DNA from 3 places in the Cellulosimicrobium sp. ES-005 genome. Region 1 is predicted to be linked to each of the others. Evidence: riboswitches for the same ligand, from Rfam matches in the RefSeq annotation. Region 1 holds a riboswitch; each other region holds the start of a gene.
What was found. A riboswitch is a leader RNA that binds a small molecule or an ion and turns the genes downstream of it on or off. The one in region 1 is predicted to bind thiamine pyrophosphate.
Positions count from the first base shown of each region.

Region 2: it holds a riboswitch for thiamine pyrophosphate, as region 1 does, so the genes downstream of both, thiD (bifunctional hydroxymethylpyrimidine kinase/phosphomethylpyrimidine kinase) here and ABRQ22_RS09345 (ECF transporter S component) in region 1, are expected to answer to the same signal.
Region 3: it holds a riboswitch for thiamine pyrophosphate, as region 1 does, so the genes downstream of both, ABRQ22_RS19150 (FAD-dependent oxidoreductase) here and ABRQ22_RS09345 (ECF transporter S component) in region 1, are expected to answer to the same signal.

Region 1 is NZ_CP159290.1:2,126,662-2,134,109, forward strand. Features, by position in the region: gene ABRQ22_RS09320 (MMPL family transporter) at 1-932, shown strand, start outside; gene aspS (aspartate--tRNA ligase) at 1,150-2,946, opposite strand; gene ABRQ22_RS09330 (PPOX class F420-dependent oxidoreductase) at 3,152-3,619, shown strand; gene ABRQ22_RS09335 (DUF1330 domain-containing protein) at 3,655-3,969, shown strand; gene ABRQ22_RS09340 (Rv2578c family radical SAM protein) at 4,031-5,692, opposite strand; TPP riboswitch at 5,876-5,995, shown strand; gene ABRQ22_RS09345 (ECF transporter S component) at 6,106-6,831, shown strand; gene ABRQ22_RS09350 (ATP-binding cassette domain-containing protein) at 6,845-7,448, shown strand, end outside.
Region 2 is NZ_CP159290.1:2,357,443-2,364,890, reverse strand. Features, by position in the region: gene pheS (phenylalanine--tRNA ligase subunit alpha) at 1-560, shown strand, start outside; gene pheT (phenylalanine--tRNA ligase subunit beta) at 560-3,181, shown strand; gene ABRQ22_RS10325 (SDR family oxidoreductase) at 3,178-4,056, shown strand; gene ABRQ22_RS10320 (YceI family protein) at 4,310-4,984, shown strand; gene ABRQ22_RS10315 (hypothetical protein) at 4,996-5,253, opposite strand; TPP riboswitch at 5,308-5,401, shown strand; gene thiD (bifunctional hydroxymethylpyrimidine kinase/phosphomethylpyrimidine kinase) at 5,394-6,362, shown strand; gene ABRQ22_RS10305 (hypothetical protein) at 6,393-6,674, opposite strand; gene ABRQ22_RS10300 (quinone oxidoreductase) at 6,671-7,448, opposite strand, start outside.
Region 3 is NZ_CP159290.1:4,274,358-4,281,805, reverse strand. Features, by position in the region: gene guaA (glutamine-hydrolyzing GMP synthase) at 1-383, opposite strand, end outside; gene thiE (thiamine phosphate synthase) at 427-1,113, opposite strand; TPP riboswitch at 1,204-1,283, shown strand; gene ABRQ22_RS19150 (FAD-dependent oxidoreductase) at 1,288-2,685, shown strand; gene thiS (sulfur carrier protein ThiS) at 2,691-2,924, shown strand; gene ABRQ22_RS19140 (thiazole synthase) at 3,033-3,776, shown strand; gene ABRQ22_RS19135 (ThiF family adenylyltransferase) at 3,860-5,125, opposite strand; gene ABRQ22_RS19130 (DUF3817 domain-containing protein) at 5,122-5,562, opposite strand; gene ABRQ22_RS19125 (ABC transporter ATP-binding protein) at 5,686-7,448, shown strand, end outside.

The DNA of each region.
Region 1 (7,448 bases):
CGGGCATCGAGCTGCTGCCCCAGGGGTCCCCGCAGAGGGAGTTCGTCGACGAGCTCGCCGCGCAGTACCCGTCGAGCGAGAGCGCCCAGGTCGTGGCCGTGGTCGACGCGAGCGTCGAGGACGCCCAGGCGTGGGCCGACGAGGTCGCGGGGCTCGACGGCGTCGCGAGCGTCGACCCCGCGGCACCGCTCGGCGACTACGCCGTCGTCGGCGTGCACGTCGACGCGGACGACGCCGGCGGGCCTGAGGCGGTGTCGGTCGTGCGGGAGGTCCGTGCTACCGACCCGGGGTTCGAGGTGTGGGTCACCGGGCAGGCGGCCGGGCAGGTCGACTTCCTCGACGCGCTCGGCGAGCGCGTGTGGTGGGCCGTCGGGATCGTCGTGGGCGCGACGCTCGTGCTGCTGTTCCTCATGACGGGATCGGTCGTCGTGCCGGTCAAGGCGCTGCTCACGAACGCGCTCTCGCTCGCGGCCTCGCTCGGCGTGCTCGTGTGGGTGTTCCAGGAGGGGCACCTCGAGGGCCTGCTCGACTTCTCCTCGGTCGGCGGGATCGAGACCTACGTGGTCGCGCTGGTCGTCGCGTTCGCGTTCGGCCTCGCGATGGACTACGAGGTGTTCCTGCTCGCGCGCGTCAAGGAGCTCTTCGACGCCGGCCACCCGAACGACGAGGCGGTGCGCCTCGGGCTCCAGCGCTCCGGGCGGATCATCACGTCCGCGGCGGCGATCATCATCGTCGTCTTCGCGGGCTTCGTCTTCGGCGACCTCCTCGTCATCAAGGAGGTCGGGTTCGCGCTCGCCGTCGCGGTGCTCATCGACGCGACGATCGTCCGCCTGCTCCTGGTCCCCGCGACGATGACGCTGCTCGGCCGGTTCAACTGGTGGGCGCCCCGCCCGCTGCGCTGGGTGCACCGCAGGCTCGCGATCACGCACTGAGCGTCCGCGCGGGCCGCACCGCCGGACGCCGCCCTCAGCGGCGCTCGAACTCCTCCGACGAGCGCGTCGTCGCGCGCCACGACGTCCAGGACGTCCCAGCCGTCCCGCTCCGCCCGGGCCGGGTGGTCCGCCCAGCGGCCGAGGCTCGGTACGACGCGCGAGGGCGCGCCGACCCGGTCGTCGCGGGTCGGCGCGCCCTCGCGCGCGGTGCGGGTCGTCACGCCTCCGGCGTCGGCTCGCCCGGGTCGCTCTTCGGTACGGGCTTCGCGTCGACGCCCGCCTCCTTGCGCTGCTCGGGCGTGATCGGCGCGGGCGCCTGCGTCAGCGGGTCGAACCCGCCGCCCGACTTCGGGAAGGCGATCACGTCGCGGATCGAGTCCGACTTCGTCAGCAGCGCGACGATGCGGTCCCAGCCGAACGCGATCCCGCCGTGCGGCGGCGCGCCGAACTTGAACGCGTCGAGGAGGAAGCCGAACTTCTCCTGCGCCTCCTCGGGCCCGATGCCCATGACGTCGAACACGCGCTCCTGCACGTCGCGGCGGTGGATACGGATGGAGCCGCCGCCGATCTCGTTGCCGTTGCAGACGATGTCGTACGCGTACGCGAGCGCCTCGCCCGGGTTCTGCTCGAACGTGTCGACCCAGTCGGGCGTGGGCGACGTGAACGCGTGGTGCACGGCGGTCCAGGCGGAGTTGCCGAGATCGACGTCGTCGTCCTCGCCCGTCGGCTTGAACAGCGGCGCGTCCACGATCCAGACGAACGCCCAGGCGTCCTCGTCGATGGCACCCGTGCGCTTCGCGATCTCCTGGCGCGCGGCGCCGAGCAGGGCGCGCGAGTCCGACGTCTTGCCCGCGGCGAAGAACACGGCGTCGCCCGGCTGCGCGCCGGTCGCGTCGCGCAGACCCTCGCGCTCGGCGTCGGACAGGTTCTTCGCGACGGGGCCGCCGAGCGTGCCGTCCTCGCCGAACGTCACGTACGCGAGGCCGCGAGCGCCGCGCTGCTTGGCCCACTCCTGCCACGCGTCGAACTGGCGACGCGGCTGCGACGCTCCGCCCGCCATGACGACCGCGCCGACGTACTCCGCCTGGAACACGCGGAACGGCGTGTCCTCGAAGTAGTCCGTGAGCTCGACGAGCGGGTTGCCGAACCGCAGGTCCGGCTTGTCCGACCCGTAGAGGCGCATGGCGTCGTGGAACGTCATGCGCGGGATCGGGGTCGGGATCGTGTATCCGATGAGCTCCCACAGCGCGACGAGGATCTTCTCGGCGAGCGCGATGACGTCGTCCTGCTCGACGAAGCTCATCTCGACGTCGAGCTGCGTGAACTCGGGCTGCCGGTCGGCGCGGAAGTCCTCGTCGCGGTAGCAGCGCGCGATCTGGTAGTAGCGCTCCATGCCCGCGACCATGAGGAGCTGCTTGAACAGCTGCGGCGACTGCGGCAGCGCGTACCAGGAGCCGGGCGCGAGACGCGCGGGCACGAGGAAGTCGCGCGCACCCTCGGGCGTCGAGCGCGTGAGCGTGGGCGTCTCGATCTCGACGAACTCCTCCGCGTCGAGCACGCGGCGCGCGGCCTGGTTGACCTTGGCGCGCAGGCGCAGCGCGTGCGCGGGCGCGGGGCGGCGCAGGTCCAGGTAGCGGTGCTTGAGGCGCGCCTCCTCGCCGATCGTCTCGGTGTCCGCGAGCGCCGTGGAGACCTGGAACGGCAGCGCCTCGGACGTGTTGAGCACGACGACGTCGCTCGCGACGACCTCGATCTCGCCCGTGGGCAGGGCCGCGTTCTCGTTGCCGTCGGGCCGGCGCGAGACCTCGCCGGTGACCTGGAGGACGAACTCGTTGCGCAGCGGGTGCGCGACGGCCTCGTCGCGGATGACGACCTGGGCGATGCCGGACGCGTCCCGCAGGTCGATGAAGGCCACGCCTCCGTGATCGCGCCGACGGTCGACCCAGCCCGTGAGGGTGACGGTCTGACCGGTGTGCTCGGCCCGCAGTGAGCCGGCCGTTCGGGTGCGCAGCACGGAGGGTTCCTTCCAGGTGGGCGGTGGGGGGTCGCGCTCCCGGGGCGGGCGCGCGTCCGGACGAGTCTAGTGCGGGCGGGCGCGCTGCTCGACCGGATACCGTGGCGGTGCCGCCGCTCCACCAGCGTTCCGACCGTGTCGTGCGTCCGGGCCGGCGGCACCGGCGCGCGCCGACCGGCCCGCCGCCCGCACAGAAGGGGTGATCGTGGCACGCACCATCGCGACGAACCGGCGCGTCGAGCGCGACGAGCTCGAGCAGTTCCTGCGGTCCCGGCACGACGGCGTCCTCGTCACGACGCGCGCCGACGGGCGGCCACAGCTCAGCCCCGTCACGTACGGGGTCGACGACGCGGGCCGGGTCGTCGTGTCGACCTACCCGGAGCGCGCGAAGGCGGCCAACGTGCGTCGCGACCCGCGCGCGTCGCTGCTCTCGCTGGGCGAGCGCTTCTCGGACCCGTGGGTGCAGGTCGACGGCGAGGCCGAGGTGATCGACCTGCCCGAGTCCGTCGAGCCGCTCGTCGACTACTACCGCTCCGTCAGCGGCGAGCACCCGGACTGGGACGAGTACCGCGAGGCCATGGTGACGCAGGGCAAGTCGCTCGTGCGCCTGACGATCACGCGCTGGGGCCCGGTCGCGACGGGCGGGTTCCCGGCGCGCCTCGCGGACGGCTGACGATCCCGCCGGCGCGGCGGCGTAGCGTGCCGACCATGCCGATCACCCTGTGCGTGATGCTGTGGCCCACCGAGGGCAGCGCCGACCTGCTGAGCGAGTACGAGGACGACGTCCTCGCGCTCGTGCCCGCGCACGGCGGGCGCGTGCTGTCGCGCGTGCGCGCGCTGCCCGGTCAGGAGGCGTCGCTGCCGACCGAGGTGCAGGTCATCGAGCTGCCCGATGACGACGCGCTCGCCGCGTACCTGGCCGACCCCGCCCGGGTGGCGCTGGCCGACCTCAGGGACCGGGCTGTGGCACGGACGGACATCGTCCGTGTCGGTGCCGTCCCGCACCGCGACCAGCCCTCCTGATCCAGCCGCCGGACGCGCGCCGGCGTCGCGGTCGCGGTGTCGCCCGGACGGTGCCACCAGGTCAGAACAGGACCTGCTCCACTCCCCCGCCGACGACGTCCAGACCCCCGCCGTCGACCGGCATGCCCGCGAGCGCGCCGCCGTGGCCGCGCCCGTCCGATTCCTGAGGCGACCCGGCGAGGCTCCCCCTCGGGTAGGCGCCGTCCGTCGGCGGCCCCGGGTCGCGGTGACCGTCCCCGAGACCGCCGAGCTCGCCCCGGCGGTACCGCCCCTCGACGCCCGCGGGACCGCGGTGGCCGGACACCGAGAAGCCGCGCGCCTCGAGCATCGGGCGCACGCGGTCCCACAGCCACGAGCGGTACGCCTTCGAGGCGTACGCGCCACGGGCGTAGACCCGCTCGTAGCCGGGGACGAGCTGCGGGTGCTCCCGCGCGAGCCAACCGAGGTACCACTCGCGCGTCCCGGGCTTGAGGTGCAGCGGCAGCACGGTGACCCCCGTGGCCCCGGCGTCCTTCACGGCGTCGAGCAGGTCTGTCAGCGCGCGCGTGGAGTCGGTGAGCCACGGCAGCACGGGCGCGACCATGACGCCGCACGGCAGGCCCGCCTCGCGGACGGCGCGGATCAGGTCGAGGCGGGCGCGCGGTGAGGGCGTGCCCGGCTCGACGCTCGCCTGGAGCGTCGGGTCCAGCAGCGCGAGCGAGACGCCGATCCCGACCTCGACGCGCGAGGCGGCGTCGGCGAGGAGCGGCAGGTCGCGGCGCAGGAGCGTGCCCTTGGTGAGGACCGACAGGGGCGTGCCGGAGCCCGCGAGCGCGTCGATGATGCCCGGCATGAGGCGGTAGCGCCCCTCGGCCCGCTGGTAGGGGTCCGTGTTCGTGCCGAGCGCGACGGGCTCGCGGCCCCACGACGCGCGGGCGAGCTCGGCGCGCAGCACCTCGTCGACGTTCACCTTGACCACGACCTCGCGGTCGAAGTCGTCGCCCGCGTCGAGGTCGAGGTACTGGTGGGTGGGCCGGGCGAAGCAGTTGTGGCTCACGACCCCGGCGGCGACGAAGTCCCGCGTCCCGGTGGTGATGTCGACGAGCTCGGTCTCCTCCCCCGGCCCGTCGAGCGCCTCGAGCGAGTCGACGCGCAGCGCCTCGTCGCCCGTGACGTCCCGGCCCTCGAGCGCGACCCGGCCGCCCGCGAGCGCGGCCGCCCCCGGGCCGACGAGGACGTCGCCCAGCGCCAGGTGGGCGCGGCGCCCGGCCCCGCCGACGACATGGCGCCAGCCCCGTTCGGTGAGGAACCGGTGGTCACCGCTCGCGACGAGGCGCGTGCCGTCCGCGAGGGTCACGCGGTACGCGCGCTTGCGGGTGGTCCAGCGGTCGAGCACGCGCGTGCGCACGTAGCGCCGGTAGGCGCCGTGCGGCGCGGTCCCCACGATCTCGTCGCCGACCCGCAGCTCGCCGATCGGTCGCTGCGTGCCGTCGGCGAGCAGCACCGGGGTGGACGGCGCGAGGCAGTAGGAGCAGGCGTGGCTGCACCCGCGGTACGGGTTGACCGTCCAGCGGAACGGCATGCGCGACATCGCCGGGACCTTCGACAGCGCGCTCTTGGCCGTCACCTCGTGGAACGTGATGCCCGCGAAGTCGGGCGTGCGCACGCTGCGCACGAGGCCCGCCCGCTCCAGCCCCGGGAGAGCGCCGTCGTCCGCGCCGAGCGCTTGTCCGTCCCACCTCACCCGCACATTCGAACAGGTGTTCGATCTCCAGGTCAAGCCCCGCGGTCCTCCCCGGGGGACGCCTGCTCCGCGTCAGCGGCGACCCGCACCCTGCGCAGGGCCGGTGCACGGGCGGCCCAGGGCCCGTCCCGCGGGCTGAGACGCCGGGATTGTCCGCGTGGCCCCGAGGGCCTAGGGTCGGGCCGAACGCCCCCGGGGAGCGCACGAGCGCTGAGAGTGCAGGCCGGACACCCGTCCCACCTGCAGACCCGTGGAACCTGATCTGGTTCGTACCAGCGAAGGGAGCAGGGCCGACGTCACCGTCCCCTGCGCGCTCGTGCCCGTGCGCCCCGCACGCGGCCGGGCGCGCCGGGCCCGGCGGTGGCGCGCCGTCGTGCACCCCTCGCCCCGGGGGCCCGACGGAGGGAACCCGCATGGCCGAGCCCCGCACCACCCCGCAGCAGGCGACCCCGACCGCCGCCGCACCCACCGACCAGCCGCCCACCGGATCGGCCGGCGTGCCGGCCGACCTGTCGGCCGGCGGGGTGCCCGGTCTCGCGGTCCGCCCGACCGGGCGCCCCGCACGGCGCCGCGGGCTGACGCTCCACGAGACGGTGCTCGTCGCCGTCCTCGGCGTCGTCTTCGGGTTCGTGTACTGGGCGTTCGTCCAGCTCTGGGCCCCGCTCCAGCTCGCGATGGGCCCCCTCGCGGACCTCGCCGCGAACGTCCTCGCGGGCGCGTGGATCGTCGTCGGCCCGCTCGCCACGTACATCGTGCGCAAGCCGGGGGTCGGCATCCTTGCCGAGACCCTCGCCGCGCTCGTCGAGGTCGTCTTCCTCGCGTCCCCCGCGGGGCCGCTGCTGCTCGTCGTGGGCCTGGTCCAGGGCGTCGGCGCCGAGCTGCCGTTCGCGCTCACGCGCTACCGCCGGTTCGGATGGTGGGTCTTCGTCGCGTCGGGCGTGAGCGCGGCCCTCGTCACGTTCGCCTTCAACGCCGTGCGCTTCGGCTGGATCGGTCAGGACTACGCGATGCTCCGGCTCGGGATCCAGGTCGTGTCGTGCGTCGTGCTGTGCGGCCTCGCGGCCCGCCTCCTCGGCGACGCGCTCGCCCGCACGGGCACCCTCGACGCGTTCGCGATCGGCGCGGCCCGCCGTGGGTGAGGCGACCGCGCACGTGGCTGACGTGACCGCGCACGCGCGCGACGCTGTCACCGCCGCCGACGTGACCGTGCACCTCGGGCACCATGGCACCCGGGTGCTCGACGGCGTCGACGTCACCGTCCCGGCCGGGACGAGCCTGCTGGTCCTCGGCCCGTCCGGGTGCGGGAAGTCGACCCTCCTGCGCGCGCTGGTCGGTGTCGTCCCGCACACCCTCCCGGGCGTCGTCCTGGGCGGCCTCCGCGTGACCGGCGCCGACCCGCGCGAGGTGCCACCGCCCGTGCTCGCCGCCCGCGTGGGCCTCGTCCAGCAGCGGCCCGGCGACCAGCTCTGCCTGGCGCGCGTGGACGAGGAGCTGCGGTTCGCGCTCGAGAACCGTGGCGCCGACCCCCGCACCACGGACGCCCGCGCGACCGCGGCGCTCGCCGCCGTCGGCGCCGCGCACCTGCACGACCGCGCGACCCACGCGCTGTCGGGCGGCGAGGCGCAGCGCGTCGCGGTCGCCGCGGCGCTCGTCGCCGAGCCGGAGCTCCTCGTCCTCGACGAGCCCACCGCGCTGCTGGACCCCGCCGCCGCCCACGACGTCGGGGCCCTCGTCGCCGGCCTCGCGCGCCGCCCCG
Region 2 (7,448 bases), 230 kb from region 1:
GGCTGGACGAGGGACCGGACGGTCCGTACGCCCCGTCGAACCTCGTGCTGCGCACGCACACGTCGCCCGTGCAGGCGCGCTCGCTCCTGGAGCGCGGTGTGCCGCTGTACGTCGCGTGCCCGGGCAAGACGTTCCGCACCGACGCGCTCGACGCGACCCACACGCCCGTCTTCCACCAGGTCGAGGGACTGGCGATCGACGAGGGCCTGACGATGGCGAACCTGCTGGGGACGCTGGACGCGTTCGCGCGCGCCATGTTCGGCCCCGAGGCGCGCACGCGCCTGCGGCCGAGCTACTTCCCGTTCACCGAGCCGAGCGCCGAGATGGACCTGTGGTTCCCGCAGAAGAAGGGCGGGCCCGGCTGGATCGAGTGGGGCGGCTGCGGCATGGTCAACCCGAACGTGCTGCGGTCCGTCGGGGTCGACCCCGACGTCTATTCGGGCTTCGCGTTCGGCATGGGCATCGAGCGCACGCTCATGCTGCGCCACGGGATCGCGGACATGCACGACATGGTGGAGGGCGACGTGCGCTTCTCCGCCCAGTTCGGAACGGAGATCTGATGCCCTACGTCGCCATCGACTGGCTGGGCGACCACGTCGAGCTGCCCGAGGGGCTCACCGCCGAGCGGCTCGCCGCCGACCTCGTCCGCGTCGGCCTGGAGGAGGAGGCGATCCACGGCGCCGCCGTGACGGGTCCCCTCGTCGTCGGGCGCGTCCTCGCGATGACGCCCGAGCCGCAGAAGAACGGCAAGACGATCAACTGGTGCCTGGTCGACGTCGGACCGGAGCACAACGCCGCCGAGATCACGGGCGTCGACCCCGCCGACGTCCCGGCGGGCGGTGCGCGCGGGATCGTGTGCGGGGCGCACAACTTCGCGCCGGGCGACCTCGTCGTCGTCGCGCTGCCGGGCTCCGTCCTGCCCGGTCCGTTCCCCATCGCGAGCCGCAAGACCTACGGACACGTGTCCGACGGCATGATCTGCTCGCAGCGCGAGCTCGGGCTCGGCGAGGACCACGACGGCATCATCGTGCTCCCGCGGCTCGGGTACGCGGCCGAGGACCTGACCCCGGGGCAGGACGCGGTCGCGCTGCTCGGCCTCGGCGACGAGGTGCTCGAGATCAACGTGACGCCCGACCGCGGGTACGCGTTCTCCTACCGCGGCGTCGCGCGCGAGTTCTCGCACTCGACGGGGGCGCGCTTCACGGACCCGGGCCTGCCCGGCTCCCTGCCCACGCCCCCGCCCGCGGCGACGCCCGACGGCTTCCCCGTCGAGGTGGACGACGCGACGCCGATCCACGGCGTCGTGGGGTGCGACCGCTTCGTCACGCGCGTCGTGCGGGGGATCGACCCCGCGGCGCAGACCCCCGCGTGGATGCAGCGCCGCCTCACGGCGTCCGGCATGCGGCCGATCTCGCTCGCGGTCGACGTGACGAACTACGTGATGCTCGACCTCGGGCAGCCGCTGCACGCGTACGACCTCGAGCAGGTCGCGGCGCCGATCGTCGTGCGTCGCGCCGCGCCGGGCGAGCGCCTGGTGACCCTCGACGACGTGGACCGTGCCCTCGACCCCGAGGACCTGCTCATCACGGACAGCCCCGGAGGTGCGCGCGCGTCGCGCGTGCTCGGGCTCGCGGGCGTCATGGGCGGTGCCTCCTCGGAGGTCGGCCCGACGACGACGGCCGTGCTGGTCGAGGCCGCGCACTTCGACCAGGTGACGGTCGCGCGCACGTCGCGCCGCCACAAGCTGTCGAGCGAGGCCGCGAAGCGGTTCGAGCGCGGCGTCGACCCGCTGCTGCCCGCGGTCGCGGCGCAGCGTGTGGTCGACCTCCTCGTCCAGCTCGGCGGCGGCACGGCCGACCCGGCGGTGGGCGACTTCGACCGGGTCGTCGCCCCCGCCGCGATCCGCCTCCCGGCCGGCGAGGCCGAGCGCCTCGTCGGCGTGCCGTACACGCTGGAGCAGGTCGTCGGGACGCTCGGCGCGATCGGGTGCTCGGTCGAGGCGGACGACGCGGACGCCACCGGCGTGCTCGTGGTGGCCCCGCCGTCGTGGCGACCCGACCTCACCGAGCCCGCCGAGCTCGTGGAAGAGGTCGCGCGTCTCGTCGGGTACGACGAGATCCCGTCCCTGCTGCCGGCCGCGCCCGGCGGTCGCGGGCTCACGCGCGAGCAGCGCGTGCGGCGCTCGGTCGCCCGGGCGCTCGCGGAGGACGGCTTCGTCGAGACGCTGAGCTACCCGTTCGTCGGGGACGCGGAGCTCGACGCGTTGCGCCTGCCCGCGGACGACGAGCGCCGCCGGGCGCTGCGCCTGCTCAACCCGCTCGCCGACGACCGGCCGCTGATGCGCACCGACCTCCTCAGCACGCTGCTCGAGACGGCGCGCCGCAACGTCGGCCGCGGGCTGGGCGACGTCGCGCTGTTCGAGGTGGGTCTGGTGACGCACCCGCGCGCGGGTGCTCCTGCGGCGCCCGCGCTGCCGGGCGGCGTCCGGCCGTCCGACGACCAGCTCGCCGCGATCGACGCGTCGCTCCCGGCGCAGCCGCGCCACGTGGCGGGCGTCCTCGTCGGCCGCCGCGAGCGCGCCGGCTGGTGGGGAGCCGGCCGCGCCGCGGACTGGACCGACGCGCTGGCGGCGGCCCGGCTCGTGGTGGAGCGCGCCGGCCTGCACGTGGGTGCGGACGTGTCCGTGGTGGCCGACACCGAGCGCGCCCCGTTCCACCCGGGCCGCTGCGCGCGCCTGGAGCTCGCGGACGGGACCGTGGTCGGGCACGCGGGCGAGCTGCACCCCAAGGTGCTCGAGAACCTCGGCCTGCCCGCGCGCGCGGTGGCGTTCGAGGTCGACCTGTCCGCGGTCGTCGCCGGTTCGTCGGACGCGCCCGTGCAGGCGACGCCCGTCTCGGGCTTCCCGGCCGCCAAGGAGGACCTCGCGTTCGTGGTGGACGCCGGCGTGACCGCCCAGGCGTTGCGCGACGCGATCGTCGACGGCGCCGGGGACCTGGTCGAGGACGTCGCGCTGTTCGACGTCTTCACCGGCGAGCAGGTCGGTGCCGGGCGCAAGTCGCTGGCGTTCTCGCTGCGGCTGCGCGCGGCCGACCGCACGCTCACCGCGGACGACGTCGCGCGCGTCCGCGAGGGCGCCGTGACGGCCGCGCGCGAGCGCGTGGGCGCGGAGCTGCGGGCGTGAGCGTGCACGCGGCGGGTGCCGTCGCGCCCGCCCGGACGGCGCTCGTCACCGGCGCGTCGCGTGGCATCGGTCGCGCGATCGCGGTCGGCCTCGCCGCCGCCGGTCTCGACGTCGCGCTCCTCGCGCGCGACGCCGACCGGCTCGCGGGCGTGGCCGACGAGATCGGCGCCCTGACCGTCGGCGGTGCGGGGCGCGCGGTCGTGGTCACGGCGGACGTCACGGACGCCGCGGCGGTCGCGGCGGCCGTGGGCGCGGCACAGGACGCGCTCGGGAGCGTCGACCTCCTCGTCAACAACGCGGGGCGCGTCGACGCCGAGGTGCCGCTCTGGGAGGCGGACCCCGACGAGTGGTGGTCGGTCGTCGAGACCAACGTGCGCGGGCCGTTCCTCCTCGCGCGCGCCGTCGTCCCGGGGATGCTCGCGCGCGGCGGAGGTCGCGTCGTCGACCTGAACAGCGGCGCGGGCTCGCACGACATGGACGGCGCGAGCGCGTACAACGCGAGCAAGACCGCGCTCCTGCGGCTCGGCGCGAACCTGCACCGGTCCGGGTTCGCGCGCGGCCTGCGGACCTTCGAGGTCTCGCCGGGGGTCGTCCAGACCGACATGACGGCCTCGATGGTCATGCATGAGGGCCGCACCGAGTGGACCCCGGTGGAGCGCACGGTCGAGATGGTCGTCGCGATCGCGCGCGGCGAGCTCGACGCGTTCTCGGGGGCGTTCGTGCGCGTGACGCACGACTCCCCGGCGTCGTTGCGCGCCGCGGCCGAGGAGGCCCTGGGCCGCGGGTCCTCCCTGCCCGGCCCCGACGCGCGGCGCCTGCGGGTCACGCGCTGGGGCGCGGACGACCCGATGCCGGGAGAGCTGCCGAGCCGCTGACGTCCCGCGGCGTGGCCGCGACCACCCGGCGCGTCGCGGACCCGCCCGCACCGACCCGCAGCGCCGCCCGACCCCTCCGGTCGGGCGGCGCTCGTGCGTCCGCGGGCGACGCCTGCGCGGGCAGCGCGGGCGGGGGAGATCACCCGGCATCTGGTTGAAACTTCACTCACTCATCGGGGATGCTGTCCTGGACACCTGACCAAGTACCGGGCGGACACCGACGTCGCGGCTCGACGACGCCTGGGAGCGACGGATGACGACGGCACGCCCTGTCCGGCAGTGGAACGGCCTCACCGTTCCCGAGGCCGGCACCTACACCCTCGACGAGGCGCACAAGCGCATCGGGTTCACCGGGATGCACATGATGGTCTCGCCCGTCCGGGGCGAGTTCACCCGGGCGCGCGCCACGATCCTCGTCGGCGAGGACCCGCTCGCCTCGGCGGTGTCCGCGACGATCGAGACCGCGAGCCTCACGACGCACCACGAGGAGCGCGACGCGCACCTGCGCAGCGCCGACTTCCTCGACGTCGACGCGTACCCGACGATCGAGTTCCGCAGCACCGCGGTCACGTGGCAGGGCGAGCAGCAGGACCAGATCCTCGCGTGGGCGCGACTGCGGAACCGTTCGCCCGAGCGCGCCGAGCTCGCGCCGGAGCGGGTGCAGCCCCGGACGGCGCAGGCCGGGCGGTTCCTCGTCGAGGGACTGCTCACCGTCCGCGGCGTCACGCACCGGACGGTGCTGTCGATGCAGTACGGGGGCGCGCGCCGCGACCCCTACGGCCGCGACATCTTCGGTTTCCACGCCGCGGGCGAGATCGACCGCGAGAGCTTCGGTCTCGTGTGGAACGTGCTGCTCGAGACGGGCGGGTTCCTCGTCGGCAAGAAGATCGGCCTCGAGATCGCGGGGGAGGCCCTGCACCAGGCCTGACGTCCGGTCCGTCAGGGTGCGTCCCGCGCGACGGCCCCGCGGGCGACCCAGACGTGCCACACACCGCGCTCCGGGTGGACGTGCTCGAAGGCGACGCGGCCGCCGTCCTCGTGCGTGACGACGCCGGCGAGCACGACGCGGCGCCCCCGGCGGTCGACGGTCGTCCAGCGGGCGGGGACCGGAGGGAGCAGCGGCGTCGCGGGGGAGCGCGGCGCGGGTCGGCGGGCGGGTCGGTCGTGCGGCATGCCCAGGAGGACGCGGTCCGGCACGCGTTCTCGCGCGCGAGACCGGGTGAAACCCTCGGGCGCGCAGGACGTAGCATGACGCGCGACACGGGGTGCCCCGCCGAGGGCTGAGATGAGACCCGTCGAACCTGCTCTGGCTCGTACCAGCGAAGGGATGTCCCGCGATGACGCTCGCCCTGCCCCCGCACGACCCCGCACCCGGGCGCGACCGCGCCCACCGGCCCGCGGCCGACCGCACGCCCGGTGCGGCCGGCGGCCCGGGTGCCCTGCCCGCGCGGCCGCGCGTCCTGTCGATCGCGGGGACCGACCCGACCGGAGGCGCGGGCATCCAGGCGGACCTCAAGTCCTTCGCCGCGCACGGCGCGTACGGCATGGCCGTCACGACGGCGCTCGTCGCGCAGAACACGCACGGCGTGCGGTCCGTGCACGTCCCCGGTCCGACGTTCCTGCGCGAGCAGCTCGACGCCGTGTCCGACGACGTCGAGATCGACGCCGTGAAGATCGGCATGGTGGCCGACGAGGCCAACGCCCGCGAGATCGGGGCGTGGCACGACGCGCTCGCGGCCGCGCGGACCGACGCCGGGCTCCCGCGGCCCTGGGTCGTCCTCGACCCCGTCATGGTCGCCACGTCGGGGCACCGGCTGCTCGACGCGGGCGCGGAGCAGGCCGTGCGCGACCTCGCGGCACGGGCCGACGTCGTCACCCCCAACCTCCCCGAGCTGGCCGTCCTCGCGGGCCGCGACGTCGCGACGACGTGGGACGACGCGCTGACCCAGGCCGCGTCGTACGCGGCGACGAGCGGTGCCGTCGTGCTGCTCAAGGGCGGCCACCTCACCGGTGCGACGTCGCCGGACGCCCTCGTCGTGCCCGCCGGCCCGTCGTCGGACGCGGCGCCGACCGTCACGACGTTCGACGGCGAGCGCGTGGACACGCCCCATACGCACGGCACCGGGTGCTCGCTCTCCGCGGCGCTCGCTGCCCTGCGCCCGCAGCGTGCGGGCTGGGAGGAGGCGGCGCGCGACGCCAAGGACTGGCTCACCGGCGCGCTGCGCGGCGGGGCGGCGCTGCGCGTCGGGACGGGCCGGGGCCCGGTCGACCACCTGCACGCCTCGTCGCCCGTCGTGCCGCGCTGACGGACCGCGCGCGAGCAGCGGTCACGTCGGTCAGGCGCGCGCCACGTCCTCCTCGGCCGTCGCGTAGACGCACTCGTAGCCCGGCGGGACCCAGCGCCACCGCGCGTCGACGTCCTCGATCGCGACGCCGTCCGGGCGGTCGGCGACGCACGCGTCCGCCTGCTGGCGCAGACCGACCGTCACCCAGTACACGGCGAGCGCCGCGGCGAGCAGGACGGAGAGGACCGTCACGGCGCGGCGGAGGGCGGGGGAGGGGCCGCCGTCGGACCCGTCCTCCTCGCCCGGCGGCGCGGGCACCCAGTCCCAGCTCACGCGGTGCCCGTCTCCGCGGCCGGGTCGGGCGCCGCCGCTGCGTCGGGGACGAGCAGCACCTTGCCCGTGGTCGCGCGGCCCTCCAGCGCGCGGTGCGCGTCGGCGGCGTCGGCGAGCGCGAACGTGGCGCCGACGCGCACGTGCAGCGTGCCGCCCGCGACGGCGCCGAGCACCTCGGTCGCCCGCTCGACGAGCTCGGCGCGCGTCGCCGTGTGGTCGGCGAGCTTGGGGCGCGTGAGGAAGAGCGACCCGCCCGCGTTGAGCCGCTGCGGGTCGAACGGCGGGACCTGCCCGGACGAGCCGCCGTAGAGCACGAGCGTGCCCCGGCGGTGCAGCGACGCGAGCGACGCGTCGAACGTGTCCTTGCCCACCGAGTCGTACACCGCCGCGACGCCCTCGCCGCCCGTGAGCCCGCGCACGACCTCCGGCAGCTCGGTGGTGAGGTCCGCGAACGCCGTGTACTGGATCGCGTGCTCGGCGCCCGCGCCGCGCGACAGCTCCGCCTTCTCGGGCGTCGAGACCGTCGAGATCACGTGCGCGCCCCGTGCCACGAGCATCTGGGTCAGGAGAAGCCCGACGCCGCCCGCGCCCGCGTGCACGAGCACCCGGTCGCCCGGGCGGACCGGGTAGGACGACGTGCACAGGTAGTGCGCGGTGAGGCCCTGGAGCGCGACGGCGGTCGCGTCCTCGAGCGACACGGCGTCGGGGACGTGCAACGCCTGGGCGGCGTCCACGACGACGAGGTCCGCGTACGACCCGGGCGCCTCGGTCCAC
Region 3 (7,448 bases), 2.1 Mb from region 1:
ACCTCGACCTCGGTGCCGCCGTACTCGCGCAGGCCCGTCTGGGCGACCTCGCCGCCGAGCGCCTTGGCCATGGCCTGGAAGCCGTAGCAGATGCCCATCACGGGCACGCCGGCCTCGAACAGCGCCGGGTCGACGAACGGGGCGCCGGTCGCGTACACCGACGACGGCCCGCCGGAGAGGATGATCGCCACCGGGTCCTTCGCGAGCATCTGCTCGACCGTGAAGGTGTGCGGCACGATCTCGGAGTAGACCTTGGCCTCGCGCACGCGGCGCGCGATGAGCTGCGCGTACTGGGCGCCGAAGTCGACGACGAGCACGGGGCGCGGGGTCGCGGCGACCTCGGCGGTGGTGGGGGTGTCGGGAGCGGTGGCGGGTGACGTCACGGCTCCAGGATAGTCGCCGCGCGGCGCGGTCCCGTCCCGCGTCTCAGGCGCCGGTGGGCTCGGCGGCGCGCTCGGCCGCTCGCTCGGCGACCCGCCCGCGCAGCGCCCGGGCGGCCGCCTCCGGGTCTGGCGCCTGCGTGATCGCCCGCACGACGACGACGCGGGTCGCCCCGGCGTCGAGGACCGCGTCCAGCCGCTCCGCGTCGATCCCGCCGATCGCGAACCAGGGCGTCGTGGGCCGGGTCGCGGCGACGTCGCGCAGCAGGTCGAGCCCGACCGCGGCGCGCCCCGGCTTCGTCGGCGTCGCCCAGAGGGGGCCCACGCAGAAGTAGTCGACGTCCGGGTCCGCCTCGGCCGCGGCCGCCTGGTCGGCCGAGTGGGTGGACCGGCCGAGCACCGGCGCGGCCCCGAGCAGGGATCGCACCGCGGAGACCGGCAGGTCGCCCTGACCCATGTGGACGACGGGTGCACCGGTGAGCGCCGCCACGTCGGCCCGGTCGTTCACGGCCCACAGGGCGCCGTGCTCCGTCGCGACCCGTGCGACGAGCTCCTGGAGCTCGAGCTCGCGCGCCGCGACGAGCGTCTTGTCGCGGAGCTGGACCACGTCGACCCCGCCCGCGAGCGCCGCCCGCAGGAAGTCCTCGAGGTCGCCGCGCTCCTCGCGCGCGTCGGTGCACAGGTAGACGCGTGCGTCGGCGAGCCGGGCCCGCGCGTCGTCCGCAGCCGGCACGGCGGGGTTCGCGGGCGTGGCGAAGGTCTCGGTGCTCACCCGCCGGAGCCTAGCCGCGCCCGCTCCCCCGCGCGGGTACTGTGGCCGACAGCACGGGAGCCCCGCACGGGGCTGAGAGGGCGTCGGAGCCGACCGTCGAACCTGATCTGGGTCATGCCAGCGAAGGGAGCGCGCATGCACACCCCCGTCCGTCCCGGGCCCCGCCCGCCGGGAGCCGGCCCTGCCGCGCCCGACGGCGCGCGCGACCTCGTCGTCGTGGGCGGCGGGATCGTGGGGCTCGCCGTGGCGTGGCGCGCCGTGCGCGCCGGCCTGTCGGTCACGGTGCTGGACCCGGCGCCGGGCGACGGCGCGACGCACGCCGCGGCCGGGATGCTCGCCCCCGTCACGGAGGCCGACTTCGGCGAGGACGCGGCGCTGCGCCTGCACCTCGCCGCCGCCGCGGCGTGGCCGGGGTTCGCCGCCGACCTGCGCGCCGCGACCGGGGCCGACGTCGGTCTGCGCACCGCGGGCACCCTCACGCTCGCCTACGACGCCGACGACCTCGCCCTGCTCCGCCGCGTCCTCGCCCTCCACGCGGAGCACGGCCTCGCCTCGCGCGAGCTCACCGTCGCCGACGCCCGTCGGCGCGAGCCGTATCTCGGCCCGCGGGTCGCGGGCGCCGCCTGGGCGCCGGACGACCACGCGGTCGACCCGCGCGCGGTGCACGCCGCCCTGCTCGGCGGGCTGCACGGCCTGGTCGGTGGCGGCACCGGAGCGGGCTCCGGGCCGGGGACGCTCGCGGGGTCGGGCACCGGATCCGCGGCAGGCGCCGTCGTCGTGCGGGCGTCCGCGACGCGGCTCGCGCTCGGCCGGGCCGGGCGGGTCGTGGGCGTGCACGACGACGCGGGCCGGCTCCACGCGGCGGGCGCGGTCGTCGTCGCGGCGGGATGGGAGTCCGGAGCGCTCCTCGCGGACGTGCCGGGCGTCGTCGTGCCGACCCGGCCGGTCAAGGGGCAGACGTTGAGGCTCGACGCCGGGCCGGACCTCGCGCTGGAGCACGTGGTGCGCGGGGTCGTGCAGGGGCGACCCGTGTACGTCGTGCCGCGCGACCCGGTCCCGGACGGGCAGGGTCGCGGCGTCGCGGGTCACCGGGAGGTCGTCGTCGGCGCGACCACCGAGGAGAACCCCGACGACCGCCGCGCGACCGCGGGCGGCGTCTTCGCCCTGCTGCGCGACGCGCGCGCCCTGCTGCCCGGGATCGACGAGGCCGCGCTCGTCGACGTGACGCCCCGGGCGCGCCCCGCGACCCCGGACAACCTCCCGCTCGTCGGTCCGACCGGCGTCCCGGGGCTGCACCTCGCGACGGGGCACGGCCGCAACGGCATCCTGCTCGCGCCGCTCACCGCCGACGCGGTGATGGCCGGGCTCACGGGTGCCGCGCTCTCGCCCACCGTCGCGGCCGCCCTCGCCCCCACCCGCACCGACCGCTTCGCCGAACCCGGGATCGCTCCCCACGGCGGGCCCGACCTGGGGAGCGACCCCGGGTTCGGCACCGTCCGGTCCGCCGCGTTCTCCCTGACGACACCGAGGTGATCTCCGTGACCCGACCTGCTCCGACCGCGCTCGTCAACGGCGAGCCGTACCCGCTCGACGCCCCCGTGCACCTCGAGCAGCTCGTCGCGGCGCTCGTGCCCGCGTACGTCGCCGACGGGACGCCGCAGGGCGTCGCCGTCGCGGTGGACGACGCCGTCGTGCCGCGCGGCTCGTGGGCGACGACCGTCGTCGCGCCGGGTGACCGCATCGAGATCGTGACCGCCGTCCAGGGCGGCTGAGGAGGACCCGTGACCACGACCGACATCTCCCCCGCGCCCGCGCACCGACCGTCGGACGGCGGCGACCCGCTCGTCGTCGCCGGCACGACGATCGGGTCCCGCCTCGTCATGGGCACCGGCGGGGCGGCGAACCTGCTCACGCTCGAGGACGCGCTCGTCGCCTCGGGCACCGCACTGACGACCGTCGCGATGCGCCGCGTCGCCGTGCGCGCCGGTGGCGTGGCCTCCCCCGACGCCGGGATCTGGGCGCTCCTCGCGCGACTCGGCATCCGGGCGCTGCCCAACACGGCCGGGTGCTTCTCGGTGCGCGAGGCCGTGCTCACCGCGCACCTCGCGCGCGAGGCGTGCGGCACCGAGTGGGTCAAGCTCGAGGTGATCGCGGACGACGTCACGCTCCTGCCCGACCCCGTCGGCCTCGTCGAGGCGGCCGAGCAGCTCGTGCGCGACGGGTTCGTCGTGCTGCCCTACACGAACGACGACCCGATCCTCGCGCGCCGGCTCGAGGACGTCGGGTGCGCCGCCGTCATGCCCCTCGGTGCGCCGATCGGCACCGGCCTCGGCATCCTCAACCCCCGCAACATCGAGGCGATCGCCGCCGCCGCGCGCGTGCCCGTGATCCTCGACGCGGGGATCGGCACGGCGTCCGACGCCGCGCAGGCCATGGAGCTCGGGTGCGCCGGCGTCCTGCTCGCGACCGCCGTCACGCGCGCCGCCGACCCGGTCCGCATGGCGCACGCGATGCGCCTCGCCGTCGAGTCGGGCCGCCTCGCCGCCGGTGCCGGCCGCATCCCCCGCCGCGAGGGCGCCCTCGCGAGCTCGTCCCCCCAGGGTCGACTCGACCTCGCCCTCTGACGCCGGTCCCGCCAGCGGATCAGGCCGTCCTGGCTCGTCAGCCGACCAGGACCCGCGACGTCCACCTGCTCGGCGGGGGCGGACTAGGTGGCCGGGGTCGTTTCCAGGGCGTCGAGGAGGGCGGGGACGCCGCCGACGACCGAGCGGGCGTCGATCCCGGCGGCGCGCGCGACGTCGGCGACGCGGGCCGAGCGGCCGCCGACCGCGCACAGGACGAGCACGGGTCGGTCCGTCGGGAGGTCCGCGAGCGCCGCGGCGGGGTCGCCCGTGAGGAACGTGCCGCTCGGCACGAGGGTCGACCCGGGCAGGGGACGCACCTGCGCCTCCCAGTCCTCGCGCACGTCGAGCAGGTACGGGGCCGTGCCGTCGTCGCCCAGCAGGGCCGCCGCGTCGCGCGCGGTGACGTCGCGCTCCCCCGTGACCGGCCGCGCGACCGACGTCGCCGGGGCCAGTCCGCAGAACGCGGCGTAGGCGTCGTCGCCCGGCAGGAGCGCGGTGACGGGGTCGCGGGTCGGGTCGGCGCGCACGGTGAGCTGGCGCCACGAGAGGTCGAGCGCGTCGTAGACGGCGAGGCGGCCGAGCAGCGTCGTGCCGGCGCCGGTGACGAGCTTGATCGCCTCGGTCGCCATGACGGAGCCGACGGTCCCGCACATCGCGCCGAACACGCCGCCGGTCGCGCAGTCGGGCGCGGCACCGGGCGGGGGCGGGACGGGGAACACGTCGCGGTAGGTGACCCCGCGCGCCTCGCCGTCCCCCGGGCCGTCGGGAGCCGCGCCGCCCGGGCGCGGGACATCGTCGGGCAGGGCGAACCGGGGCGCGCCCCAGAAGACGCTGACCTGCCCCTGGAAGCGGTAGATCGAGCCCCAGACCACGGGCAGGCCGAGCACCTCGGCCGCGTCGGAGACGAGGTAGCGCGTGGGGAAGTTGTCGGCGCCGTCGAGCACGACGTCGTAGCCGCGCAGCACGTCGAGCGCGGTGTCCACGTCGAGGCGGACCGCGTGCTCGACGACGCGCACGTGCGGGTTGACGTCGGCGATGGCGTCGTGCGCGGAGTCGACCTTGCGGCGCCCGACGTCAGGACCGCCGTGGATGACCTGCCGCTGGAGGTTGGAGGTGTCGACGACGTCGTCGTCGACGATGCCGATCGTGCCCACGCCCGCGGCGGCCAGGTAGAGCAGGGCGGGGCTGCCGAGGCCGCCCGCGCCGACGACGAGCACGCGCGCGGCGGCGAGACGGCGCTGCCCCTCGGGGCCGACGCCGGGCAGCGCGAGGTGGCGCGCGTACCGCTCGAGCTCCGCGGTGGTCAGCTCGGGGCCGGGTGCGACGAGGGGCGCGAGCGGCGTCGTCATGACGCGTACTGCTCCTCCAGGACGGCGAGCTTGGCCTCGGCCTCGGCGTGCACCTTCTTCTCGAGGATGAACGACATGACCGGCACGACGCCCGCGAAGACCATGGCCGCGAGGCGGCCCCAGCCCCACCGCATCTTGGTCCACAGGTCGAGGACCGTCACGAGGTAGACGACGTAGATCCAGCCGTGGGCGAAGGGGATCCACGAGACGTACCGCATGACCCCGTCGACGTCGACGAGCTGGCCGACCCCGTACTTGACGAGCATCTCGACGCACAGGACGAGGAGCATCACACCGGTGATGATCGCGAGGACCCGGTAGCGGGCGAGCGCGCCGCGCGCCTTGCGGATCGCGGTGCGGGCGGCCTCCGTGCTGGGCGTCGCCGCGCCGGCGGGGGCGGGCGTGTCGGTGGGGGTGGCCGGGTCCTGCGTGGTCATGGGAGGGGTCCTCGTTCCGGGCGAGACGGCCGCGGCGGTCCGTGCCGCCGCGGTGGCGTGTGACGCGGTCGCCGCCGTTAATGCGTCGCCGCGTGTCGGACGCCGAACCTAGGGTAGAACACCGTGCGACCCCTCCCCCTCCCCGACCCGGGGACCCCCGACCTGCGCGGACCGACGCGCTACCTGCTCTGGCTGGCCCGTCGTCAGTGGACCGTGCTCACCGTCTCCGTGCTGCTCGGCCTGGCCAACTTCGCGTGCCAGGCGTTCCAGCCGTACATGCTCGGCCGCGCGCTCGACGAGGGGCTCGCGGAGGGGTTCGGGCCGGAGCTGTGGCGCTGGGCGGGCCTCCTGCTCGCGCTCGGCCTCGGGATCGTCGTCACCGGGGTCACGCAGCACCGGTTCGACATCGCGAACTGGCTGCGCTCCGCGCTCACGACGTCCCAGCTCGTGGGCGACGTCACCGCGCGCTCCGGCGACGCGATCACGGAGGAGCTGCCCACGGGCGAGGTCGTGTCGACCGTGGCGAGCGACGCCATGCGCGTCGGCCAGCTCTTCTCGATGATGGGCCAGTTCCTCGGCGCGCTCGGCGCGTACGTCGTGGTGGCGGTCATCATGCTCTCGACGTCGCTCCAGCTCGGGCTCGTCGTCGTGCTGGGCCTGCCGGTCGTGGCGGCGGTGCTCGCGCTGCTCGTCAAGCCGCTCCAGCAGCGCCAGGCCGCGCAGCGCGAGGCGCAGGGCCGGCTCACGACGCTCGGCGCCGACACCGTCTCCGGCCTGCGGATCCTGCGCGGCATCGGCGGCGAGGGCGTGTTCGTCGGCCGCTACGCGCGCCAGTCGCAGAAGGTGCGCGAGGCGGGGGTCAAGGTCGCGCACACGCAGGCCACGCTCGACGCCCTGCAGGTGCTCCTGCCGGGCCTCCTCGTCGTGCTCGTCGTCTACCTGGGCGCGACGGCGGCCCTGCGCGGCGACATCACGCCCGGGCAGCTCGTCGCGTTCTACGGGTACGCGGCGTTCCTCGGCTGGCCGCTGCAGGTCGCGACGCAGATGCTCAACATCGCGACGCGCGCCCACGTCGCGTCGCGCAAGATCGTGCGCGTCCTCGCGGTCGAGCCCGCCGCAGGCGCGACGCCGGCCACCGCGCCCATGCCGCCCGAGGGCAGCCCCCTCGTCGACGAGACGAGCGGCCTGGTCCTCGAGCCGGGCCGCGTGGTCGCGCTCGTGTCCGCGGACCCCGACGCGTCGGCGGCCGTGGCGACACGCCTGGGCCGGTTCGACGACGCCGCGGAGGCCGCGACGCCCGTGCGGCTCGGCGGGACGCTCCTCGCCGACCTGGACAAGCACGCGCTCCGGCGCCGGGTCGTCGTCGCCGAGGCGACGCCCCAGCTCTTCTCGGGCGCGCTGCGCGACGAGCTCGACCCGCGGGGTGCCGCGACCGAGGCCGACGTTCTCGCCGCCGTCACCGTCGCCGACGCCCACGACGTGCTCGACTCCGTCCCCGACGGCCTCGCGGGCGAGCTGCCCGAGAAGGGTCGCTCGCTGTCGGGCGGGCAGCGCCAGCGCGTCGCGCTCGCGCGCGCCCTGCTCACGGAGCCCGAGGTCCTCGTGCTCGTCGAGCCGACGAGCGCCGTCGACGCCCACACGGAGGCACGGATCGCCGCGCGCCTCGCCGACGCCCGGCGCGGACGCACGACGCTCGTCGTCACCGCCTCGCCGCTCGTGCTCGAGCACGTCGACGAGGTGCTGCTCCTCGAGGGCGGCCGCGTCACCGCGCGCGGCACGCACCGGGACCTCGTCGACCGCGCCCACGCGTCCGGCACCGCGCCGGACGACGACGCGGCCCGCTACCTGCGCGTCGTCGGGCGCTCGCTCGACGAGTCCCCCGTGCT